Regions from separate parts of the Rahnella sp. 1L-D-7-B-C2 genome, predicted to be linked through region 2. Evidence: predicted binding sites of a transcription regulator. Region 2 holds the regulator's gene; each other region holds the start of a gene.

Region 1 (5,770 bases), on a different contig from region 2:
AGATGACTTCGGTCGGATGGAAATGGCCTGCATCGAGGCACAGTGCGGTGCCACGGCTGGCGGCGTAGCCAAGATAGAATTCATTGGAGCCAACGGTGTAGCTTTCCGAACCGATGCCAAACAGCTTACTTTCGACGGCGTCGATGTGTTCGCTGAGATCAAACTTCTCGGCAATCACTTCATCCAGCGCGCTCATCAGGCGCTGGCGCGGAGCCAGACGGTCGACGGTGACGTCTTTCATGCCGTCCGGCACCCAGATGTTCATCACCGACGGCGTGCCCAGTGCGCGGCCAAACGAAGCGGAGACGCGGCGGCTGGCCTGACAATGTTCGATCCAGAACTGGCGTACTTGCGGATTGGCGCTCGACAGCGTGAATCCGTCGGCGCTCATCGGATGCGAGAAGCACGAAGGGTTGAAATCCAGACCCAACTTGTTCTTCTTCGCCCAGTCTACCCAGCCGGTAAAATGTTTCGGTTCGATTTCATTGCGTGCAACGGGTTTGTCGGATTCAAGATAAATGGCGTGCAGGTTCAGGCGGTTAGGGCCGGGGATCATGGAGATCGCCAGTTCTAAATCGGCGCGCAGCTGCTGCGCATTTCGCGCTTTGCCGGGGTAGTTGCCGGTGGCCTGGATCCCGCCGGTCAGCCCGCCTTCCGGGTTCTCAAATCCCGCGACGTCATCCCCCTGCCAGCAATGAATGGAAACCGGCAGGGTATCGAGTTGTTTGATTGCGGCTTCGGCATCAATGCCCAGCTGCGCAAAGCGTTCTTTAGCAAGCGTCCATGCGTGATCGATTGATGAAGTCATACTGCGAGCTCCTCATTGACGTGACAGAGCGCCTCAAAACGGCGCCAGTGAATAGCGAAATCCGCGTGAATACGGGGAAGATAATGGTGTTGCTCGAAGTTCGTGGCGACGATGCGGCGAAATTCAGCGGTGTCTTTGACAGCACCGAGCGCCATCAACTGGCAGCCGATATTGCCGAGCGTGGAGGCTTCCACCGGCCCGGCGCTGACCTTGACCTGACAGACATCGGCGCACAGCTGATTAAGAAACTGGTTCTGACTTCCGCCGCCGACAATGTGAATGTCTTCCAGCGGCGCGCCCTGCAAATCCGCCAGCTGCAGCGCAATTTTGCGATACAGCATGGCGAGGCTGTCGAAAATGCAGCGTGCCAGTTCGGCCGGTGATTCAGGTACCGCCTCGCCCGCCTGCTGACAGGCTTCGCGAATGGCGCTGACCATCGACGGCGGATTAATAAAGCGGTCTTCGTTCGGGTTGATAAGGTAGGTAAACGGCGGGACGTTCTTCGCCAGCGTGATGAGCGAAGGCAAATCCTGAATGTTCAGTTCGCGGCAAACGCGCTGAAAAAGCCACAATCCCATGATGTTACGCAGCACGCGAAAACTGTCATTGATGCCGCCTTCATTAGTGATGTTGTCGTGTAACGCCTCCGCATGATTGAACGCTTTCGGGCTTTCGATGCCCATCAGCGACCAGGTGCCGGAGCTGAGGTAGGCGCTGTGGGAACTGGTGAGCGGTGCCGCAACGACGGCACTGGCGGTGTCATGCGTGGCGACGCTGAAAACGGGCACGCTGCGCCCGCGCGGGCTGTGCCAGAGGCCGGGAGAGTTGCCTGGCTGAGTGGGTTTTTGCAGCCAGCGGCGCGGAACACCTGCCAGATTCAACAGGTCTTCATCCCAGTCGCCGGTGGTGATATTGAGCATTTGCGTAGTGCTGGCGTTGGTGTATTCCCAGTTGAGCTGGCCGGTAAGGCGAAAGAGAAAATAGTCCGGGATCATCAGCAGATGCGCGGCTTTACTCGCGATTTCAGGTTGTTGTTCGGTCAGCGCCCTCAGCTGATACAGTGTATTAAAAGGCATGAACTGGATGCCGGTTTTCTGGTAAATCACGTGGCGGCCAATCAGCTTTTCCATCCGCGCCATCACACCGTCGGTGCGGCTGTCGCGATACGCCACCGCAGGACCCACCCGCTGGCCTTGTTCATCGAGCAACACGAAATCCACGCCCCAGGTATCAATACCGATGCCGTCGAGGGGAATACCGGAAGCGTCCAGACGGTTTAATCCTTCCAGAATGTGCTTCTCGAGATCATCCAGATCCCACGTATCCTTGCCATCAGTGCGCGTCAGGTTATTCGGGAAACGATGAATTTCTTTCAGCGTCAGCGTGGCCGCTGAATCAGGTTCCTGGCGGGTAAACGTGGCCAGCATGACGCGGCCGCTTGAAGCGCCGAGATCAATAGCGGCAAGATGGTGGGTTCTCATAGCAGCCATTCCTTATTGAATATGCTGCCCAGTGTAGGGGAGGCTTTTCGGGCGCACCTTCCGGTGATTGCCACGGGTTTTAGCGGGATGGCAGCATCAAAAAGGTAGATGCGAGGCAGATCACACTTCAGCTCAAAGCCTTATCGGACCACGCGATGAAAACGCCGGGTAACGCGTAAACGGCCTTTGTGATCTTTGCCGCAGATCCGCATCACAGCGGGGTGAATCTTAAAAAAATGACAGGTTATGCCGTTTTTTACGCTGCGGTTTGAAGGTAAGAACTCCGGGCGCAGGGTAGGGTTGTTTCACGATGAATGATTAATCTCCCAAACCGGAGGCGATAAATGACGTTACTGAAGGGTGATGATTATTTTGCGGCACCCGAGCTGACTGTGACGGTCGAGCGACGTCTTCCGCAAAGCGTATTTCCGGAGCACTACCACGATTTCCACGAAATTATGCTGGTGGAAAGCGGCTCAGGCGTGCACATCTTTAATGACCATCCCTATACACTGACCGCCGGCACCGTCTGTTTTGTGCGTGCCAGCGATCACCACTTGTTTGAAAATGTGGAGAATTTGCGTCTCACCAACGTGTTGTTCCGCTCACCCAAAGCATTCCGGTTTATTCAGGACGTCGGCCATTTTCTGCCACAGGAACATCATTATCAGTCGCAAATTCACTGGCAGCTCAGCCCGCATGTTCTGGCGCAGGTGCTGGAGTGCATCGCGCAGCTGGAAGCACTGCCAGACAGCATTGAGATGGAACATATCGCCACGCGCGAAAGCCTGTTTTTACAGCTGTTGATCCTGCTGTATCAGGACTGTTTCCAGCCACAATTGCGAGACACCTCTGAAAACAAGGTCAATCAACTTTTGCAATGGCTCCAGTCACATTACAGTGAGGAAGTTAACTGGACCGAGGCCGCCGAACGTTTTTCTCTGGCGCTGCGCACCCTGCACCGGCAGATGAAGCATTACACCGGTCTGACGCCGCAGCGGTATCTGAACCGTCTGCGCCTGCTTGAGGCGCGCCGGCGTTTACATCATAGCGATCAAAGTATTACCGATATTGCCTATGCCTGCGGGTTCAGTGACAGTAACCACTTTTCGACGCAGTTCCGTCGGGAATTTTCGGTGTCGCCAAAACTCATGCGTGACCAGTTACGTTAAGCGACACCTCTCGCGGCTCATGGCAATGCGTGCCTGAGCCGCCTCGTTTATTTTGTTGTCAAACGGGTTTGAGATTGCTGCTATGTCGCTGAAATTGAATAAAAATGACTTCTTTCTGACCGGAATGAACTCCGTGGTGGTGGCCGAACGCCATCCGCAGGCGGATTTCCCCAGCCACGATCATGATTTCGACGAGCTGGTGATTGTCTGGCGCGGCAACGGCGTACACATCTGGAATGACATCCCTTATCCCATCACCTGTGGCGACCTGTTTTATATCAACGCCAAAGATCGTCACAGCTATGAGTCCGTCAATATGCTGGCGCTGGATAACGTGCTTTATTGTCGCGAACGTTTCCGGCTGGCCGCAGACTGGGCGCAACTGTTGCCTGGCGAGCACTCTGCGCAGGATCAACGCTACTGGCGGCTGAGCACGCTGGGAATGTCGGTGCTGCGTGACAAGGTCGATGAGTTGGCGAAGGAGTGCATGAAGTCGGAGCCGCTTTCCATACAGCTGAGTGAAGCCCTGCTGATGCAGCTTTCACTTTTGCTGCTGCGTTTTCGTCATCAGCCAGACAGCGGTGTACTGCCCGATGCCCATCAACTGGATTTACTGCTCATGGCGCTGCGGGCGGGGATCGCCGAGCCTTTCCATCTGGAGACGTTTTGTCGCCAGCATCAGCTTAACCCCCGTGCTTTAAGGGCGCTATTTAAGCAGCACACCGGGATGAGCGTGACCCACTACCTGCGTCAGTTGCGGATCTGCCGGGCGATGAGTCTGCTGCGCTATGGCAATATGACCATCAGTGATGTGGCGGCGGAGTGTGGCTTTGATGACAGTAATTACTTCTCGGTGGTATTTAACCGCGCCTGTGGCGTATCACCGCGTGATTACCGGCAACGTTTTACCTCTCAGACAGGTATCGCAAGATAGGACAAGGCACTTTACTAATGGATACGAAATCCTAATGTCGATTTAAAACAATAAATTAGGGCTTGTTGCCTGGGTGCGGGAAAAATAAAAAAGGGGTTTGAAGGAGCAGGGCAGGCCGAATTTTTAATGCTATAGGAATATCTTTACTAAACATTATTTACCGCGGGTCAGGGGGGGGGATAAAACAAGAAAAAGAAAAGTGACTTCTGCCAGTGACTTTAACGGGGATCTTATCTGTTAGTCTTCCCTCTTTTTGTCTGAAATTTGAATGGTTATGCAGGAAATATGAATGCATTACCGTTACTGGAAAATATGAACGAGCTACCAATGTCAGAGGGATAACATTAATAACAATAAACGCATTGTTATTAATGTTACTTTCAGGCCAATTTTTCTTCGCTCAATGTTTGTGATTTTTCAGTTGCTTCCCACGCATAGAATATTTTATTACGGCCACTGTTTTTGGCGTTATACAGCGAAACATCGGCCTGACCTAATGCATGAATAAAGTTACCGTCCTCAAGCGCAGCCAGCCCGGCACTCACCGTGACATGCGTGGAGACTTCAGCATTAAAAAGATGCGGGATATTCAGCGCCAGCACTTTATTCTGAATTCGTTCGGCCATGCGTACGGCGTGTTCCTGTTTCACGTTTGACATCAGCACCAGAAACTCCTCGCCACCGTAGCGTACGACGACATCCCGTGACCGCACGGCGTCGCGGATCGCTGCTGACACCCGCACCAGCGCCTGATCGCCCATGGTGTGGCCGTAGTTGTCGTTATAGGCCTTGAAGTGATCGATATCGAGCAGCATCACGTAATGGCCCGAGGCCTGACTGAACAGCGTCTCCAGCTTGTTTTGCAGCCCGCGCCGGTTGTACAGTCCGGTGAGCGGATCCAGCATGCTGAGATCGCTAAACTTTTCCCGTTCACTGTAGAGATTCGACAGCATCCTGCGGGTGAATTCATCACTGCGGCGCAGCATCAGATGGTGCAACCACAGGCCGATCAGCGGCAGTGAGACGGTGAATAAAATGCGGCCAACGTGCTGAAAATCATCCAAAAACACGACGCACAGCGTCGCTGGTACTGCGTGGAGGCAAAAAGCGAGGAAATTATCTGACAGCGCAATAGCGCTGATAAAGAAAATACTGAGCAAACTGACCAGGAGATAGTTTTTATCCACTTCGCCAATTTCCTGAAACCGTAATGCAATGAGCCATGCCCAAAATAATCCGACAATTATCGAGCATACATTCAGATGGGCTGAGTAATTTTTCTTTGAGAAAAAAGAGAATACTAATCCGGCAAAGCAAAGCACAAAAATAATCACCAGCGGGGCGGGAACCGACGTCGCTTTCTCCGGAGGATAAA
Region 2 (5,770 bases):
GTTGCGCCGCCGGCGGATTCGGCACAAAAACAATGATCGCTGCGGCAATGGCGAACGCCAGCAGACCGAGGATCGAAAACGAGCCGCGCCAGCCGACGCTGTCCAGCGCATAGACCGCAATCAGCGGTCCGGCGGTCATCGCCAGCCCGGCGGAAGAGAGCAGGATAGATTGCGCAAATGTTCGTTTTTCCACGGCAAAATTCGACACCACCGCTTTGGCACACGACGAGGGATAACCTGAATGGCCAATACCCGACAGAAAGCGGAACGTCACCAGCAGGCCGAGACTGAAGCCTAACACACCGAAACATAACGCAAATCCGCCGAGCAGGCACAGCGACAGTGCCAGCACTTTTTTATAGCCGAAGCGGTCGTTCAGCCAGCCTGCGGGAATTTGAAACAGCGAATACGCCAGGAAGAAAATCCCGGTGATATAACCCAGTTGCTCCGGTTGAAGATTAAATTCTCGCTCGATTGGCAGCAGCGCAAAGCCCATCACCGTTTTGTCGATATACACCACCACATAGCCGACAAACAGCAGGAAAATCATCAGGGAACGACTTTTCATAGCGGATATCCCTTTTTGTTATCACCACGTCAGAGGTTCTCACTGTCGGGCGAAAGATAAAATGCGACATGTGTCACGTAATCAACTGAATAACAACATATTATCCTTAACACTACTGACGCTATCAGCTTTACATCCATGCCATAAGATGCAATTTTTAGGCAGGTGATGCTTTTTGCTGATAGGTCATTTGAATGATTAATGAGAGGGCGTCATGCGCTATTTGCCGAAACTCCAGCAACTGAAGGTTTTCCATCAGGTTATCCGCAGCGGCAGTATTCGCGGCGCGGCGCGGGCGATGAATCAGTCGCAACCGGCGGTGAGCAGAACGCTGCGCGAACTGGAGCAAACGCTCGATACAAAGCTTATCGTACGCGGTCATCAGGGCATGGCGCTGACCGAAACCGGCCGCGCGTTCGCCCAGCGGATGCAGTTCATCCTTGAAGAGCTGGAGCGCGCCGCCGAAGAAATCCAGCAGATTAATCAGTATTCACAAGGCTCGGTGGCGATCGGGTTTTCATCGCTGCTGGCACTGACGGTGTTCCCGGCGCTGAATGAGGAATTCAAAACGCAGTTTCCGCAGTCAAAATTGCTGATCAAAGAAGGGCAGCTGTCGGTGCTGCTTCCGGCGCTGCGCGAAGGGAAGCTGGACTTCGCCGTCGGTACCGCCGGGCCGGGATTTCCGCTGGAAGATCTGGTGCGCGAACCGCTGTTCACCGCGCCGTTCGGGATTATCGCCCGTCGCGGTCATCCGCTGGCCAATGCCACACGGCTGGAAGAATTGCAGGATGCGCGCTGGGTATTGCCGGAAACGGATATGGGTTACTACCAGCAGCTACAGCTGGCGGACGGTTTTTATCTGGCAGGAAGTGAAACGCCGGTGCGCACCGATTCGGTAGTGTGCGGGCTGAATATGGTATTGCAGTCGGATTATCTGACCGTCGTGGCGCGGGCGATGCGGGCGCCGTTCGGTTTGCAGGACCCGTTGTGCCTGCTGAAAATCGACACTCTGCCGCAGGCGGAATACTGTGTGCTCTATTCGCAAAAATCGCCGCTGACGTTTGCCGCGCGGCGGTTTTTGGATTTACTGCGCCATCAGTGCCAGTCGTATGACTGGTCGTGACCTATTCGGCTTCAATCACTTCAAAACTGTGGGTGATCGTCGCGGCTTTGCCCAGCATCAGAGAAACAGAACAATATTTCTCGGCAGAAAGGCTGACGGCGCGTTCGACGATCTTATCGGTCAGATCTTTGCCGGTGACGATAAAGTGCAGATTGATGTGCGTGAACAGACGCGGCGCTTCTTCGCGACGCTCTGAAGTCAATTTTACTTCACAATCCCGGACGTCATTGCGGCCTTTTTGCAAAATCGACACCACGTCGATCGCGCTGCAACCGCCCGCAGACATCAGTAACATTTCCATCGGGCTGGGGGCTTTATCGCCCGCATTGCCATCCATTAAAACCTGATGACCTGACGCGGATTCACCTAAAAACGTCAGACCTTCCACCCATTTTACGCGTGCGTGCATTTGCTTATCTCCCGGCGCTCTTAAGAATCAAATTTTCCCCCCAGACTACCCTTTCACCTAAAAACTGGCAACGTAACCCGATCGCCATCATGCTGAAGCGAGACAACACAAGACAGCATTGCAAACCTGTGTTACAAACAAAGCCGAAACATACTTTCCAGCAAATTGCGGTGACGGTTTTCGTGGTTTAAGAACAGAACCCAAGGTGATAACGGCAATATATAGCCGGTTTCACTCCGACATCCGCTTGCAGCATTTCTGGGGAGCTATATGCTGAAAGGGCGCATTAATATTCAGACGCCGTACAGGGAACTCTGAGCCCTGTGATTTTGGGCAGCGATAATAACAGAGGATAATAGCAAATGGTTCTCGGCAAGCCACAAACAGACCCGACTCTTGAATGGTTCCTGTCTCACTGTCATATACATAAGTATCCTTCTAAAAGTACGCTGATTCACCAAGGTGAAAAAGCCGAAACGCTTTACTACATCGTGAAAGGGTCGGTTGCCGTCCTGATTAAAGATGAAGAAGGCAAAGAGATGATACTTTCCTACCTTAACCAAGGTGACTTCATCGGCGAGCTGGGACTCTTCGAAGAAGGTCAGGAACGCAGTGCCTGGGTACGTGCTAAAACTGCCTGTGAAGTGGCTGAAATTTCTTATAAAAAATTCCGCCAGCTGATTCAGGTTAACCCGGACATTCTGATGCGCCTCTCCGCGCAGATGGCAAACCGTCTGCAAATGACGTCTGAGAAAGTCGGTAACCTCGCTTTCCTCGACGTAACGGGCCGTATCGCTCAAACCTTGCTGAATCTGGCCAAACAGCCAGATGCAATGACCCACCCGGACGGGATGCAGATTAAAATCACCCGCCAGGAAATCGGTCAGATCGTCGGTTGCTCCCGTGAAACCGTCGGCCGCATTCTTAAAATGCTGGAAGATCAGAGCCTGATCTCCGCACACGGTAAAACGATTGTCGTCTACGGCACACGTTAATCCCTCAAAAATAGGCGCGGCAGCTTACTGTCGCGCCTTTTTTATGGGCTAAGCTTCAGTTATGACGCTATGGCGAAGGCTGTTTTATCACCCCGAAGTGAATTACGCACTGCGCCAGACGCTGGTGTTATGTTTGCCGGTCGGCCTGTGCTGGCTGTTCGGTAATCTGCAAATGGGGTTGCTGTTCTCCCTCTGCCCCGCCTGTTGTAACGTCGCCGGTCTCGATACGCCGCACAAACGCTTCTTCAAACGTCTGATCATCGGTGGCTCGCTGTTTGCGGTGAGCAGTATTTTGCTGCAACTGATGCTGGAAAACTGGCACATCCCGCTACCGCTCATCATGCTCTCTCTCGCCTTACTGCTCGGCGTCACCGGTGAAATCAGCCCGCTGCACGCGCGTCTGTTGCCCGGCGCGCTGGTGGCGACCATCTTTACCCTGAGCATGGTCGGCATCAGGCCGATGTGGCAGGCACCCGCGCTGTTCGCCGCAGGCACGGCCTGGTACGGGCTGTTCAACTGGGCGTGGTTTCGTATCTCTAAAGAACAGCCGATGCGTGAAACCCTCAGCCAGCTGTATCTGCAACTGGCTGATTATTTCGAAGCCAAATACAGCTTGCTGACGCAGCATACTGATCCCGAAACCGCTTTACCGCCGCTGCTTGAGCGTCAGCAGCAGGTCATCGATCTTATCGCCCTGCTCTATCAGCAGTTGCACATGCTGCCGCAGCACGGACATCATCACCACAAACGGCTGTTCCAGCGTTTTCAGGTGGCGCTCGATTTACAAGAGCACATCACGGTCAGCCTGCATCAGCCGGAAGAAGTGCAAAAGCTGGTGGAAGAAAGCCATGCCGAGGCGGTGATCCGCCGCAATGCGCAGGTGATTTCCGCCAGGCTACGCGTGATTGCCGACGATATTCTTTATCACCGGCTTTCCGAACGTTTCACGATGGCGAACGAGCTGGCGGCGCTGGAAAAAATCGCCGCGCGCAACCCGGATAATCCGGTCGGCCAGTTTTGCTATTACCACTTCAGCCGCATTGCGCGCCTGTTGCGTACTCAGCGCCCGCTGTACCGCCGTGATCTGATGAACTCTCAGCCACGTCTGCCTTTCTGGCCAGCACTGAAAAGCTATCTGTCTTTCAAGTCCATCGCCCTGCGTAATGCCACGCGACTAGGCATCATTCTGGCCATCGGCAGCAGCCTCGGTCTGTTCTTCAATCTGCCAAAACCTTACTGGATTTTACTGACCATCATGCTGGTCAGCCAGAACGGCTATAACGCCACCCGCGTGAGGATCCAGCACCGTGCGCTCGGCACACTCGCCGGATTGCTGATCGCCGCCGGATTGCTGAAACTGGAGCTGCCGGAGGGCATCACGCTGTTCTGCATGCTGGTGATCACCCTGATGTCATACACGGTGCTGCGTAAAAACTACGGGCTGGCGATGGTCGGGATGACGGTCACGGCGGTCTACACCCTGCAACTGCTGGCGATGAATGGCGTACATTTCCTGGTGCCACGGCTGATCGATACGCTCATCGGCTGTGCACTGGCTTTCGGCGGCACCATCTGGCTGTGGCCGCAGTGGCAAAGCGGATTGTTGCGGCAAAATGCCCATCAGGCGCTGGAAACCGATCAGGAAGCGATCCGGTTACTCCTGCAAGATAATCCAGACGCCGTAAAACTGGCCTACGCCCGTATGCAGGTCAATCAGGCGCACAACAAGCTGTTCACCTCGCTGAATCAGGCGATGCAGGAACCGGGGTTTAACTCGCATTATCTGGCAGATATGCGTTTGTGGGTGACGCACAGTCAGTTCGTGGTAGAGCACATCAACGCGATGACCATTTTGGCGCGCGAGCATTACATGCTGCCGGAGGCTCTGGCGACGGAGTATTTGCAGACTAGTGAAATCGCGCTGCAAAGCTGCCAGCAGCGACTGATCTACGACGGTCCGAGCAGCGAGGCTCAGCTAATCAACGCGCCGGAATTGCACCCTGATATGCCGCTGACCGAGATGGAGCGCCACCTGCGGCGTGTGATTTCACATCTGAGCGTCATGCATACGATTTCTTCACTGGCGTGGAAACAGAGACCGCATCATGGGATCTGGTTGACGCGGAAGGCGTGAAGGGGGAGTCCCCTTTCAAGTTCCTTTAAAGCAGACCGAGAATATTTCGGTTTCTCACCAGCAGTGATCGCTTAACTCCTTGCGCCGAAACCGCCCAAAGAGGGCCAGGACGGGCCCTCTTTGGAATCTCCACGTCTTTTCAAAACACGCGCTTATCGCCAGACCGATGGACATGTTCTGGTACTTCCGTGGGTGGCGCAAATCCAGGCACTTCGTGCTGCCTTCACTCGGTCTTCGAGCCATTGGTCTCGAAGCCGCTCCGTTCAGCTGGATTTTTGATCGCGCCATCTCACCATCTTTTAAAGACAAAACAAATATAGGCTGAGCAAAGTATTTGGGGTTTTGAAATGATCTGAGCAAGTGAAGTTGTGACCTAAAAAGCTTTGGCCGCGTTCAAAAATCACGCCGTAGGAAGAGGTGGAAAACCGCGCATCTTTTTGCGCGGGTTGTAACCCGACCGGAGGGCACCGCACAGCGGCGGGATTTTGCGGCAATAGCGGGGGCCGCTGAAACATCGCCGGGATGCATGGCACTGGTTTGA
Region 3 (5,770 bases), on a different contig from region 2:
TGCCGATCCAGCCGCTGGCGACGGAATGGGCGGCGAAGAAGCCGCCGGTGACCAGGATCATCCCAATGAAAATCAACCAGACCGGCGAAAAGGCAGTGAGCAGAATACCGGCCAGCATGATGGCGATTGCACCGATTAGCACCGGGCCCCGGCCATAAACGCCGGTCAGCACGCCCGCTTTCGGCGAACTGTAGGTGCCCATCAGGTACACCACTGACAAAATCCCGACGATGGCCTGACTCATATTGTACGGCGTCCCGAGCAGGCGATAGCCGATGTAATTAAACATCGTCACGAAGCTGCCCATCAGCAGAAAACCTTCGACGAACAGCAAAGGCAGCCCGCTGTCGCGCCAGTGCAGTTTAAAGTTGATGAGCAGTTTGCGTGGTTTCAGCGAGCTGGCGCGAAAGTGTTTGGAGGCCGGGAGGATGCGCCAGAACATAATGGCCGCCGCCAGCGCGAAGAGGCCGACTACCGCAATCGCGATGCGCCATGAGAAGAAATCGGTCAGCACGCCGCTGACCAGTCGCCCGCTCATGCCGCCGATAGAGTTGCCGCTGATGTATAACCCCATCGAGAAAGCCACCACGCTCGGGTGAATTTCTTCGCTCAGATAGGTCATCGCCACCGCTGCTACGCCGCTGAGCGAAAGGCCAATCAGGGCACGCATGACGAGAATGCCATCCCAGCTTTGCATAAAGGAACATACCAGCGTACAACCTGCCGCGAGCAGCAACGCTACCACCATCACCGATTTACGCCCGACGGCATCCGAAACCGGCCCGGTAAACAGCAGGCCGATGGCCATCAGCCCGGTGGATAACGACAGCGAAAGGCTGCTGGTCGCCGGTGACACGCCGAAATCATGAGATAACACTGGCAGGATCGGCTGCACGCAATAAAGCAACGCAAACGTCGCCAGCCCGGCAGAGAACAGGGCGAGTGTCACCCGGATAAACTGCGGCGTACCACGTTTGATAAAGGGCGATTTTGGAGTAGTGCGGGCGACGGAGGTGTCAGGATTAAGTTCGTCGTCATTGACCAGACTGTTATCAAAGGGAGATCCGGATGGTGCAGCGGGCTTCCGCTGAGTGGTTTTCACTGTCAATCCTTAGCGAGGGTGATAATAAAAAATATTTGAAAATGTATGAAAATTTTAACCCTGAGATTTATATTGTCTAATATATTAATTTCGCTGAAACGATATGTTTAAAGTATCAATTGGAGCCAACGCCGCGCGATGAGCCATATAGAACTGCGTCACCTGCGTTATTTTATCGCCGTCGCTGACGAGCTGCATTTCGGGCGGGCAGCTGAGCGGCTGCACATCTCCCAGCCGCCGTTGAGCCAGCAGATTCAGGCGCTGGAGGCCCACGTCGGTGCGGCGCTGTTTTACCGCAGTAACCGGACGGTGCGGCTGACGCAGGCGGGCGTGACGTTTGTGCATGAAGCGCGGCAGATTTTGCAGCGGGTGGAAGAAGCGTCAGAGCAGGCAGCGCGGATCCATCGCGGTGAGTCCGGCAATCTGACGCTCGGGCTGACCTCTTCGGCACCGTTTTTACACCGGGTTTCCCGCACTCTGCATCGTTTCCGCTTAACTTATCCCGACGTGAATATTCGCATTGAACAGCTCAACAGCAAGCAGCAGATCGACCCGCTGCTGGAAGGCAAACTGGATCTGGGGATTATGCGCAACGGCGATCTGCCGCCGCAGCTGGCGCATCAGCTGATATGGTCGGAGCCGCTGATTGCCGTGGTGCATAAAGACAATCCGCTCAATGATTTGCCCGCCGGTGAACTGACATTCCAGCATCTGGCCGATCAGCCTTTTGTATTTTTTTCCAAAGATGTCGGCACCTCACTGTACGACGATATTCTCGACCAGCTGAGAGCGCAGGGGATCACGCCCTATATCACGCAGGAAGTGGGTGAGCCGCTGACCATTATCGGGCTGGTCGCCGCCGGACTGGGCGTGTCGATTTTACCGGCGTCCTATCTGCGCATTCAGGTCGACGGCGTGAAATATTTACGCTTCGGGGATATGCAAGGCACCACAGAACTCTGGCTGGTGAATCACGCCGAACGGCCGATGACGGCGGCGACCAAGGCCTTTACAGATCTGATGATGAAAGAGGACGGTGTTTGACATAAGACAAAAGCTGCTGAATTTCCAGTCAATTCCGAACGTGTTTTCGCGCAATGTGTGCACTAAATCACATAACGAATCAAATAGTTGACGGCATATGGCAAAAACCCCACCATAGCCTCTAATCTTTATTTTGAAGCGCGAAAATAACAGGAGTTCCCTGAGTGATCCCCGATGGGCAGCCCGGCCATATTGATCAAATCAAACAAACTAACGTCGGTGCTGTGTATCGCCTGATAGATCAGTTTGGTCCTATTTCGCGCATTGAGCTTTCCAAAAAAGCCCAGCTGGCACCTGCCAGTATTACCAAAATTGTCCGTGAACTGATTCAGGCGCACCTGGTACTTGAAACGGAATTTCAGGATCCCGGCAGCCGCGGGCGTCCGGCAATCGGTTTAGCCCTCGACACGCAAGCCTGGCACTACCTTTCTGCCCGCATCAGCCTCGGCTCTATCACGCTGGGGTTACGCGATCTGAGCAGCAAACTGGTGGTGGAAGAAGTGTTGCCGCTGCCGGAACAGGCTCCGCAGTCGCTGATGCAGCGCATCATCGTTGAAATCGATCAGTTCTTTATCCGCCATCAGCGCAAACTCGAACGCCTGACCGCCATCGCCATTACCCTGCCGGGCATGATCGACGCGCGGCGCGGCATCGTTCACCGCATGCCGTTTTATCACGATGTGTTCGATATGCCGCTCGGCGATACTCTTTGCGCACATACGGGGTTGCCGGTGTACGTGCAGCATGACATCAGCGCGTGGACGCTGGCGGAAGCCTTGTACGGCGCATCGCGCGGCTGTAAAAACGTGGTGCAAATTGTTATCGATCACAACGTTGGCGCAGGTGTTATTACCAGCGGACGCGTTCTGCACGCGGGCAGCAGCAGCGTGGTTGAAATCGGTCATACGCAGGTCGATCCTTATGGCAAACGCTGTTATTGCGGCAATCATGGCTGTCTGGAGACCGTCGCCAGTACCGACAGCATTCTCGAACTGGTGCGTCAGCGTCTGACCGCTTCAGCCCCCGCAAGTTTATTGCACGGGGTAACGCTGACCATCGAAGCGGTGTGTGATGCGGCAAACCGTGGCGATCAGCTGGCACGCGACGTCATCGTCGGCGTGGGGCAGAGCGTCGGGCGGATGTTGGCGATCATGGTCAATCTGTTCAATCCTGAAAAAGTGCTGATCGGCTCACCGCTTAATTTATCGCAGGATATTCTTCATCCGGCAATAATGTCTTGTATTCAACAGCAATCCCTTCCCGCATATAGTGAAAATATCAAACTCGAATCCACGCAATTTTATAATCAGGGAACGATGCCTGGCGCGGCATTAGTTAAAGACGCGCTGTACAGCGGATCATTGCTGATAAAACTCTTACAAGGCTAAGTTTTTTATAACGTTAAAGACTGATTTAAAATAAATCCGAATAAGCTTTCTCGCGCTGGTAAACAAAACATTGCGCTAACGCAAACCGCTCGCATCTCGCATCGCCTAGACTTTCCGTCGTTACTTTGTCTCTGGCGGTGTTTTTCCGGAGACTATCTTTCAATAAGACGGAGAGATCCCGGAGCCTGAATTCCATGTTAACGCACTTTTTCGTCACGGGTACGGACGCCCGTGTAGGTAAAACCATTGTCACACGTGCCTTGCTACAGGCTTTAGCCGCGCAGGATCGCTGCGTTCTTGGCTACAAACCTATCGCTACTGGCAGCCAGGAGTTGGCCGACGGGGTTCGAAATAAAGATGCGGTAACTCTTCAGCAGTCATCTTCTATTGCTTATCCTTTTAAGAAAATAACGCCACTGGCATTAACGGATGAAGATATTTATGCCAGTGAAATACCGAAAAACGTGTTTGAAATAATGACAGACGGCCTCAATTTTATGCGTGAAGAGGCAGATTCGGTAGTGGTTGAAGGATGCGACGGCTGGAGAACCTTGATTACTCCACATCTTTTATATTCCGACTGGGTACGCCAGCAAAATATGCCGGTCGTGCTGGTTGTCGGTATTCAGGAAGGCTGTGTCAGTCACGCGTTATTAACCGCGCAGGCCATTATTGCTGACGGATTACCGTTGTTAGGCTGGGTGGCAAACCGAATTAATCCATGCCTAGCTCATTATCAGGAGACTATCGAAGCGCTTACCGCGAATATTTCCGCGCCGCTGCTCGGTGAAATTCCGTATCTGCCAAGGGCAGAAAGCCGCGATATGGCGAAGTTTATCGATCTCTCCAGTTTTAATCTGAAAACGCTGACCAGCGCCTGATTGGCCGCATCGCTACGTTCCACAACGGTTAAACGGTTCCGGCTTCCTCGCCCGGAGCCGTTTTTTTTGTCTATAATTCAGGATTAGCTTTAATGCATCAATCTGAAGAAAAAAGAGAACATGGCCGTTACGCACTCATCTGAACACTCACCCGTCGTTAAAAATGCTCACCGTCCGCTGATCCTCATCGCCTGCATGTTGTCGATGTTTATGGCCGCCGTGGAAGTGACGATTGTCGCGACCGCGATGCCGACCATCATTGGCGATCTCGGCGGTTTCTCGCTGCTTGGCTGGGTATTTGCGGTCTATTTGCTGACGCAGGCGATCACCGTGCCCGTGTATGGCAGGCTGGCGGATTTGTACGGTTGCCGGAAGATGTTTTTCATCGGCACCACTCTGTTTTTGATTGGCTCGGTGCTGTGTGGTTTTGCCCCTTCGCTCGGCTGGATGATCGGTTTTCGCGCCTTGCAGGGGCTGGGTGCCGGGGCAATCACGCCGATTGCCACCACGCTAATCGCCAACGTTTACGGCCCGCAGGAACGTGCCAAAGCGCAAGGTTATCTGTCAAGCGTGTGGGGCGTTTCGGCGATCGTCGGCCCGCTGATGGGCGCGTTTATCGTTTCACATTTTCACTGGGCGGTGGTGTTCTGGGTCAACGTGCCCATCGGACTGGTGGCGATGGGCATTCTGATCAAATACCTGCCGCCGGACGGCCAGCGTAAACAACATCAGCTGGATCTGGCGGGAACCGGGTATCTGACGCTTTCAGTTGCCGCATTGCTGCTGGCGCTGTTACAGGCCGAAGTGCTCGGCTACTGGGCGCTGGGGCTGATTGCGCTGGCGGTGTGCAGCGCGCTGTTGCTTATCCGGCAGGAGCGCAAAACGCCGGAGCCGCTGTTCCCGCTGGAGCTGTGGCAAAGCAAGGTGATTATCGCCGGGAACATCGGCGGCCTGATTATCGGTGCGACCATGATGGGGATCAGCGCATTTTTGCCGACTTACGTGCAGGGCGTGCTCGGCGGAACGCCGCTGGAGGCAGGCACTACGCTGGCGCTGATGTCCATCGGCTGGCCGCTGGCGAGTATGCTCAGCAGCCGTCTGATGCAGGCGACGTCTTACCGCGCTACGGCGGTAATTGGCGGGATTTTGCTGGTCGGCGGCAGTCTGGCGTTACTGCTGCTTTCACCGACCTCGGGCCTGTGGATTGCGCGCCTGGCGGCGTTTTCGATTGGTGCAGGGATGGGGCTGTGTAACACCACGTTTATCGTCTCCGTACAAAACAGCGTCGGCCCTGCTATCCGTGGAATAGCCACGGCTTCCACGCTGTTTACGCGAATGCTGGGTTCCGCCATCGG
Region 4 (5,770 bases), on a different contig from region 2:
TGTGTTTGATTAATGAATTCCGTTAACAAGAGGTAACGATTTTATCCTCACATTTTGGTAAGAAACTCACTCAAACCCGGCAGACAAGGTATGCTCAGAATAGAGGCCTGTCCGCTGAGGCTAATTGTGTGAGGACGATGCGTTGGGATACAGAATACCTGTCACGCTGGGGAATATAGAACCGCTGGCGTACAAACCTTACCGGCCGGGCAAGATTGCTCTGGTGTGCGAAGGGGGAGGGCAGAGAGGCATTTTTACCGCCGGTGTGCTGGATGAATTTCAGCGTGCCAATTTTAATCCCTTCGATTTATATCTGGGGACTTCCGCGGGTGCGCAAAACCTTTCGGCCTTCGTATGCGGACAACCCGGCTACGCCCGAAGAGTGATTACCCGCTACACCACCAGCCCTGATTTCTTCAATCCTCTGCGCTTTGTGCGTGGAGGACATCTTATCGATCTCGACTGGCTGGTAGATGAAACCGCGAAAAACATGCCGCTGGCGATGGAAAGCGCGGAGAAGCTGCTGATCGACGGCCGCGAGTTTCTGATGTGCGCCTGCCGCAGTGATGACTACACCGCCAACTATTTTGCGCCAACGCGCGAGAACTGGCTGCCGGTGATCAAAGCCTCGAGTGCCATTCCGGGTTTTTATCGCATGGGCGTCGATCTGGACGGTATCAGCTATCAGGACGGCGGCATCAGCGATGCGATCCCGGTGGAAGAAGCCTACCGTCGGGGCGCGGATACCATTGTGGTGATCCGCACCGTGCCTTCGGCGATGTTCTACACGCCGCAGTGGATGAAGCGCATGGAGCAATGGCTGAGCGAAAGTAGTCTCCAGCAGCTGGTGCGCATGATGCAGCACCACGAAAGCAGCTATCACCGCATTCAGCAATTTATTGAGAATCCACCGGGCGACGTGCGGATTTTCGAAATCTTCCCGCCGAAGCCGCTCGCCAGCCACGCGCTTGGCAGCCGCTTGCCGGCGCTCAACCAGGATTATCATCTGGGACGCCGCTGTGGCCGGTATTTCCTGTCGGCAGCTGCCCACTGGCTGTTGCCGCGTGAAAACGAGCGCCCTTATCCTCAGGTGACGCCGCGCCCGACGCGTCCGCAGCGCGTAGTCGTGCCCGCAAACGAACCGGAACACCAAACGCCGCTGGCCGCCGCAGCCAGCAACGTCGAACAGATTATACTCGATCCGGCCGTGCTCACTGACATGGTGGCCGACGGTGGCGTGGTGCGCCCGGCCGCGTTTTCGGACAACCAGGTGGGAGATCATCGTTCGCCAAACCTTTCTGCTGACATGGATCCTGTGGAGCATTACTCCGCCAGCGAAGGCGATAAGCTGTGAGTTTTCACTTCGTCGATACGCACTGCCATTTTGATTTTCCGCCGTTTGCCGGCGCGGAAACTGAAAGCCTGCGTCTGGCGGAACAGGCCGGAGTACGGGAAATCATCGTTCCCGCCGTGACCGCCGATCGTTTTGACGGCATTCTCGCGCTGGCAAAAAACTTCGCGCCGCTGTACGCCGCGCTGGGCCTGCATCCGTTGTATATCGCGCAGCATAAAGATAACGATCTGGAGCAGCTGGATGCACTGCTTAGCCAGCACTGTCCGCGCGTGGTGGCGGTCGGTGAGATCGGGCTGGATCTGTATATGGAAACGCCGATGTTTGAGCAGCAACAGCGGCTGCTGAAAGCGCAGTTCGCGCTGGCAAAACGTGAGGCGCTGCCGGTGATCCTGCATTCGCGCCGCAGCCACGATCAACTGGCGGCGATGCTGCGTCAGGCGCAACTTCCGGCGACCGGCGTGGTACACGGATTTGCAGGCAGCCTTTCTCAGGCGCAGGCGTTTATCAAACTGGGATTTGCGATTGGCGTCGGCGGTACCATCAGCTATGAACGCGCGCAGAAAACCCGTCAGGTGATGGCGCAATTGCCGCTGTCTTCTTTGCTGCTGGAAACGGATGCGCCGGATATGCCGCTGCAGGGTTTTCAGGGGCAACCCAATCGCCCGGAACGCGCCGCCACGGTGTTTGAGGCGTTGTGCCAGTTACGCAGTGAATCGCCGCAAGAGATTGCCGATGCGCTGCTCACCAATACCCGTCGCGTATTCAATCTTCCTGCCGCGCTGTAAGATGTTCATTCATTTTGTGATTTAAATAACATTTTTTATATTCATCACACTGTTTCTCACGTGGATTTACCGCACGGTAAGAATTCGGTTCTCTTTGAAATGTTATTATTATAACATTACTCACAAGATTACCGGTCGGTGATCCCCGCGTGTTTGCCCGAACTCCCTTTGTCACGAATCGGGTATACACTCTTATATAGGCCGAATACTGAGCATAACGCCGGGTAAATGTGATTTAGATCTCATTTCACTAAGCAACGTTGCAAACGGTTTTCATTTTGTGTGAAATACTGCACACAGGAACCTGATGTGACGTGTTCAAATAGTCACAACGAATTGGCGTTAGCCAATCCAAGCGCGGTGAGAAGGATCTCAGTTGCCGCGTAAGTCGCTAAAGCGCTTACGCACGCTATCTTCAAGGAACCAAGTCCGCTCGCCAACCGTGCAGAATTCTTCTCCGACGTTAACCGCCGAAAGGAATTCATGACTGTATGCTCAGTTCTGGCTGGTCGCTGGAATTGAAAATTGTTGGAGAGTTATATGACCGATTTAACCACCGCAGCACAACGTGCGCTGAACCTGATGGATTTAACCACCCTGAACGAAGACGACACCGATGCAAAAGTGATCGCGCTTTGTCACCAGGCGAAAAGCCCGGCAGGTAACACTGCTGCTGTTTGTATTTATCCTCGTTTTATTCCGATTGCCCGTAAAACCCTGCGCGAGCAAGGCACGCCGGACATCTGCATTGCCACCGTGACCAACTTCCCGCACGGTAATGACGATCTTGAAATAGCCCTGGCCGAAACCCGCGCCGCCATCGCCTACGGCGCTGACGAAGTGGACGTAGTTTTCCCTTACCGCGCATTGATGGCCGGTAACGAGCAGGTCGGTTTTGAGATGGTCAAACAGTGCAAAGAAGCCTGTGCTGCTGCCAACGTATTGCTGAAAGTGATCATCGAAACCGGTGAGCTTAAGCAAGACGCGCTGATCCGCAAAGCCTCTGAAATCGCTATTAAAGCAGGCGCTGACTTCATTAAAACCTCCACCGGTAAAGTGCCGGAAAACGCGACATTGCACAGTGCTGAGCTGATGATGAGCGTGATCGCTGAAATGGGCGTGGGCAAAGACGTGGGTTTCAAACCTGCCGGTGGCGTGAAAACCGCTGAAGATGCTGCGCAGTATCTGGCGCTGGCTGACCGTCTGCTGGGCCGCGAATGGGCTGACGCACGTCACTTCCGTTTTGGTGCCTCCAGCCTGCTGGCAAGCCTGCTGACCACTCTGGGTCACGCCGGCCAGAAAGCCACCAGCAGCTATTGATCACCACGGCACCGCGTTTGCGGTGCGCATCTTTCGGGGCGCTGCCATGCGGCGCCCGCATATTCAGCGTCCAGATTTTGGCGTTCAGCTCAGGCAGGGGGATACCTTGTTTCTCGCACAAGAAATTATTCGTAAAAAACGTGATGGCCATCCTTTAAGTGACGAAGAGATTCGTTTCTTTGTGAACGGTATTCGCGACAGTCAGGTTTCAGAAGGTCAGATTGCTGCACTGGCTATGACTATTTATTTCAACGACATGACCATGAATGAGCGCGTTTCGCTGACCATGGCCATGCGCGATTCAGGTACCGTTCTGAACTGGAAAAGCCTGAACCTGAACGGCCCGATTGTGGATAAACATTCTACCGGCGGCGTGGGTGACGTGACGTCTCTGATGTTAGGCCCGATGGTTGCCGCCTGTGGCGGTTACGTGCCGATGATCTCCGGACGTGGCCTGGGTCATACCGGCGGTACTTTGGATAAACTCGAAGCCATTCCGGGCTTTGATATCTTCCCGGATGACAGCCGCTTCCGTCGCATTATTCAGGACGTCGGCGTAGCCATTATCGGCCAGACCAGCTCGCTGGCTCCGGCAGACAAACGCTTCTATGCGACCCGCGATATCACCGCAACCGTCGATTCTATTCCTCTGATCACTGCATCAATCCTTGCCAAGAAACTGGCCGAAGGTCTGGATGCGCTGGTCATGGACGTCAAAGTGGGTTCCGGTGCATTTATGCCGACCTACCAGCTGTCCGAAGATCTGGCCCAGTCAATTGCCGATGTGGCAAACGGCGCAGGCTGCAAAACCACCGCGCTGCTCACTGACATGAATCAGGTGCTGGCGTCGAGCGCCGGTAACGCAGTCGAAGTGCGCGAAGCCGTGCGCTTCCTGACCGGCGAATACCGCAATCCGCGCCTGCTTGAAGTGACGATGGCGCTGTGCGTGGAAATGCTGCTCTCCGGTGGTCTGGCAACAGACGACGCCGACGCCCGCAGCAAACTGCAGGCGGTGCTGGATAACGGCAAAGCGGCAGAAATCTTTGGCCGCATGATTGCGGCGCAAAAAGGCCCGGCGGACTTCATCGAGAATTACGATCGCTATCTGCCACAGGCCACGCTGAGCAAACCGGTGTTCGCCGAAACCAACGGCATCGTCAGCGCAATGGATACCCGCGCGCTGGGTATGGCGGTGGTGTCACTGGGCGGTGGCCGTCGTCGTGCCAGCGATCCTATCGACTATAGCGTCGGTCTGACCCACATGGCACAGCTTGGCCAGCAGGTCGATACGCGTCAGCCGCTGGCGATGATCCACGCCAACAGCGAAAACGCGTGGCAGCAGGCCGCTGCAGAAGTGCGCGCCGCCATTGTTCTGAGTGACAAAGCGCCGGAAAGCACGCCGGTGGTGTATCGCCGGATCGGCGGTAACGCTTGATTTCAGGCGGTCTCGCCCCCATTTAAGACTGATCAGGTACGCGGCAGTTCCGCGTGACCCAATGCGTAACCATTCGCAGGAGAGCAAAATGAAACGTACATTTATCATGGTGTTAGACTCATTCGGTATCGGTGCCAGTGAAGATGCCGAACGCTTTGGCGATACAGGCTCCGACACACTGGGCCATATTGCGGCTGCCTGTGCGCGTGGCGAAGCCGACAAAGGTCGCAAAGGGCCGCTGAATCTGCCGAACCTGACCCGTCTGGGCCTGGCGAAAGCCGCTGAAGAATCCACCGGTAAAATTCCTGACGGCATGGACGGTGATTCTGAAATCACCGGTGCGTATGCCTACGCCAGCGAATTATCATCCGGTAAAGATACCCCGTCAGGCCACTGGGAAATCGCCGGTGTGCCTGTGCTGTTTGAGTGGGGCTACTTCAGCGATACCACCAACAGCTTCCCGCAGGCGCTGCTGGACAAACTGGTCGAGCGCGCCAATCTGCCGGGCTATCTGGGCAACTGCCATTCCTCCGGTACCGTGGTGCTGGATGATTTAGGCGAAGAACACATGAAAACCGGCAAGCCGATTTTCTACACCTCTGCGGATTCTGTTTTCCAGATCGCCTGTCACGAAGAAACCTTCGGGCTGGATCGTCTGTATGAACTGTGCGAAATCGCCCGTGAAGAACTGACCGAAGGCGGCTACAACATTGGCCGCGTGATCGCCCGTCCGTTCATTGGCGACAAAGCCGGGAACTTCGAGCGTACCGGTAACCGTCACGACTTAGCGGTAGAACCACCGGCACCGACCATCCTTAAAAAGCTGGTCGATGAGAAAAATGGCCACGTGGTATCCGTCGGTAAAATCGCGGATAT

What was found. Region 2 encodes CRP, which controls carbon source genes, mostly activating them, when cyclic AMP is high. Its sites were predicted from a motif close to ATGTGANNNNNNTCACAT; they were not measured.
Region 1: the regulator CRP is predicted to act here: its motif matches at 2,398-2,415, upstream of rhaB (rhamnulokinase).
Region 3: the regulator CRP is predicted to act here: its motif matches at 2,202-2,219, upstream of mlc (sugar metabolism global transcriptional regulator Mlc).
Region 4: the regulator CRP is predicted to act here: its motif matches at 2,420-2,437, upstream of deoC (deoxyribose-phosphate aldolase).

Annotation. Positions count from the first base shown of each region.
Region 1 covers NZ_JBXAVQ010000009.1:134,441-140,210, reverse strand. The annotation lists gene AC0Z7K_RS15880 (L-rhamnose isomerase) at 1-808, opposite strand, end outside; gene rhaB (rhamnulokinase) at 805-2,289, opposite strand; gene rhaS (HTH-type transcriptional activator RhaS) at 2,634-3,461, shown strand; gene rhaR (HTH-type transcriptional activator RhaR) at 3,544-4,395, shown strand; gene AC0Z7K_RS15860 (GGDEF domain-containing protein) at 4,776-5,770, opposite strand, start outside.
Region 2 covers NZ_JBXAVQ010000004.1:347,212-352,981, reverse strand. The annotation lists gene AC0Z7K_RS10045 (MFS transporter) at 1-568, opposite strand, end outside; gene AC0Z7K_RS10040 (LysR substrate-binding domain-containing protein) at 783-1,691, shown strand; gene AC0Z7K_RS10035 (OsmC family protein) at 1,693-2,100, opposite strand; gene crp (cAMP-activated global transcriptional regulator CRP) at 2,463-3,095, shown strand; gene AC0Z7K_RS10025 (YccS/YhfK family putative transporter) at 3,157-5,229, shown strand.
Region 3 covers NZ_JBXAVQ010000019.1:23,345-29,114, forward strand. The annotation lists gene AC0Z7K_RS20915 (MFS transporter) at 1-1,045, opposite strand, end outside; gene AC0Z7K_RS20920 (LysR family transcriptional regulator) at 1,241-2,146, shown strand; gene mlc (sugar metabolism global transcriptional regulator Mlc) at 2,311-3,534, shown strand; gene bioD (dethiobiotin synthase) at 3,729-4,415, shown strand; gene AC0Z7K_RS20935 (MDR family MFS transporter) at 4,536-5,770, shown strand, end outside.
Region 4 covers NZ_JBXAVQ010000009.1:119,858-125,627, reverse strand. The annotation lists gene AC0Z7K_RS15790 (patatin-like phospholipase family protein) at 143-1,354, shown strand; gene AC0Z7K_RS15785 (TatD family hydrolase) at 1,351-2,139, shown strand; gene deoC (deoxyribose-phosphate aldolase) at 2,680-3,459, shown strand; gene deoA (thymidine phosphorylase) at 3,506-4,894, shown strand; gene deoB (phosphopentomutase) at 4,983-5,770, shown strand, end outside.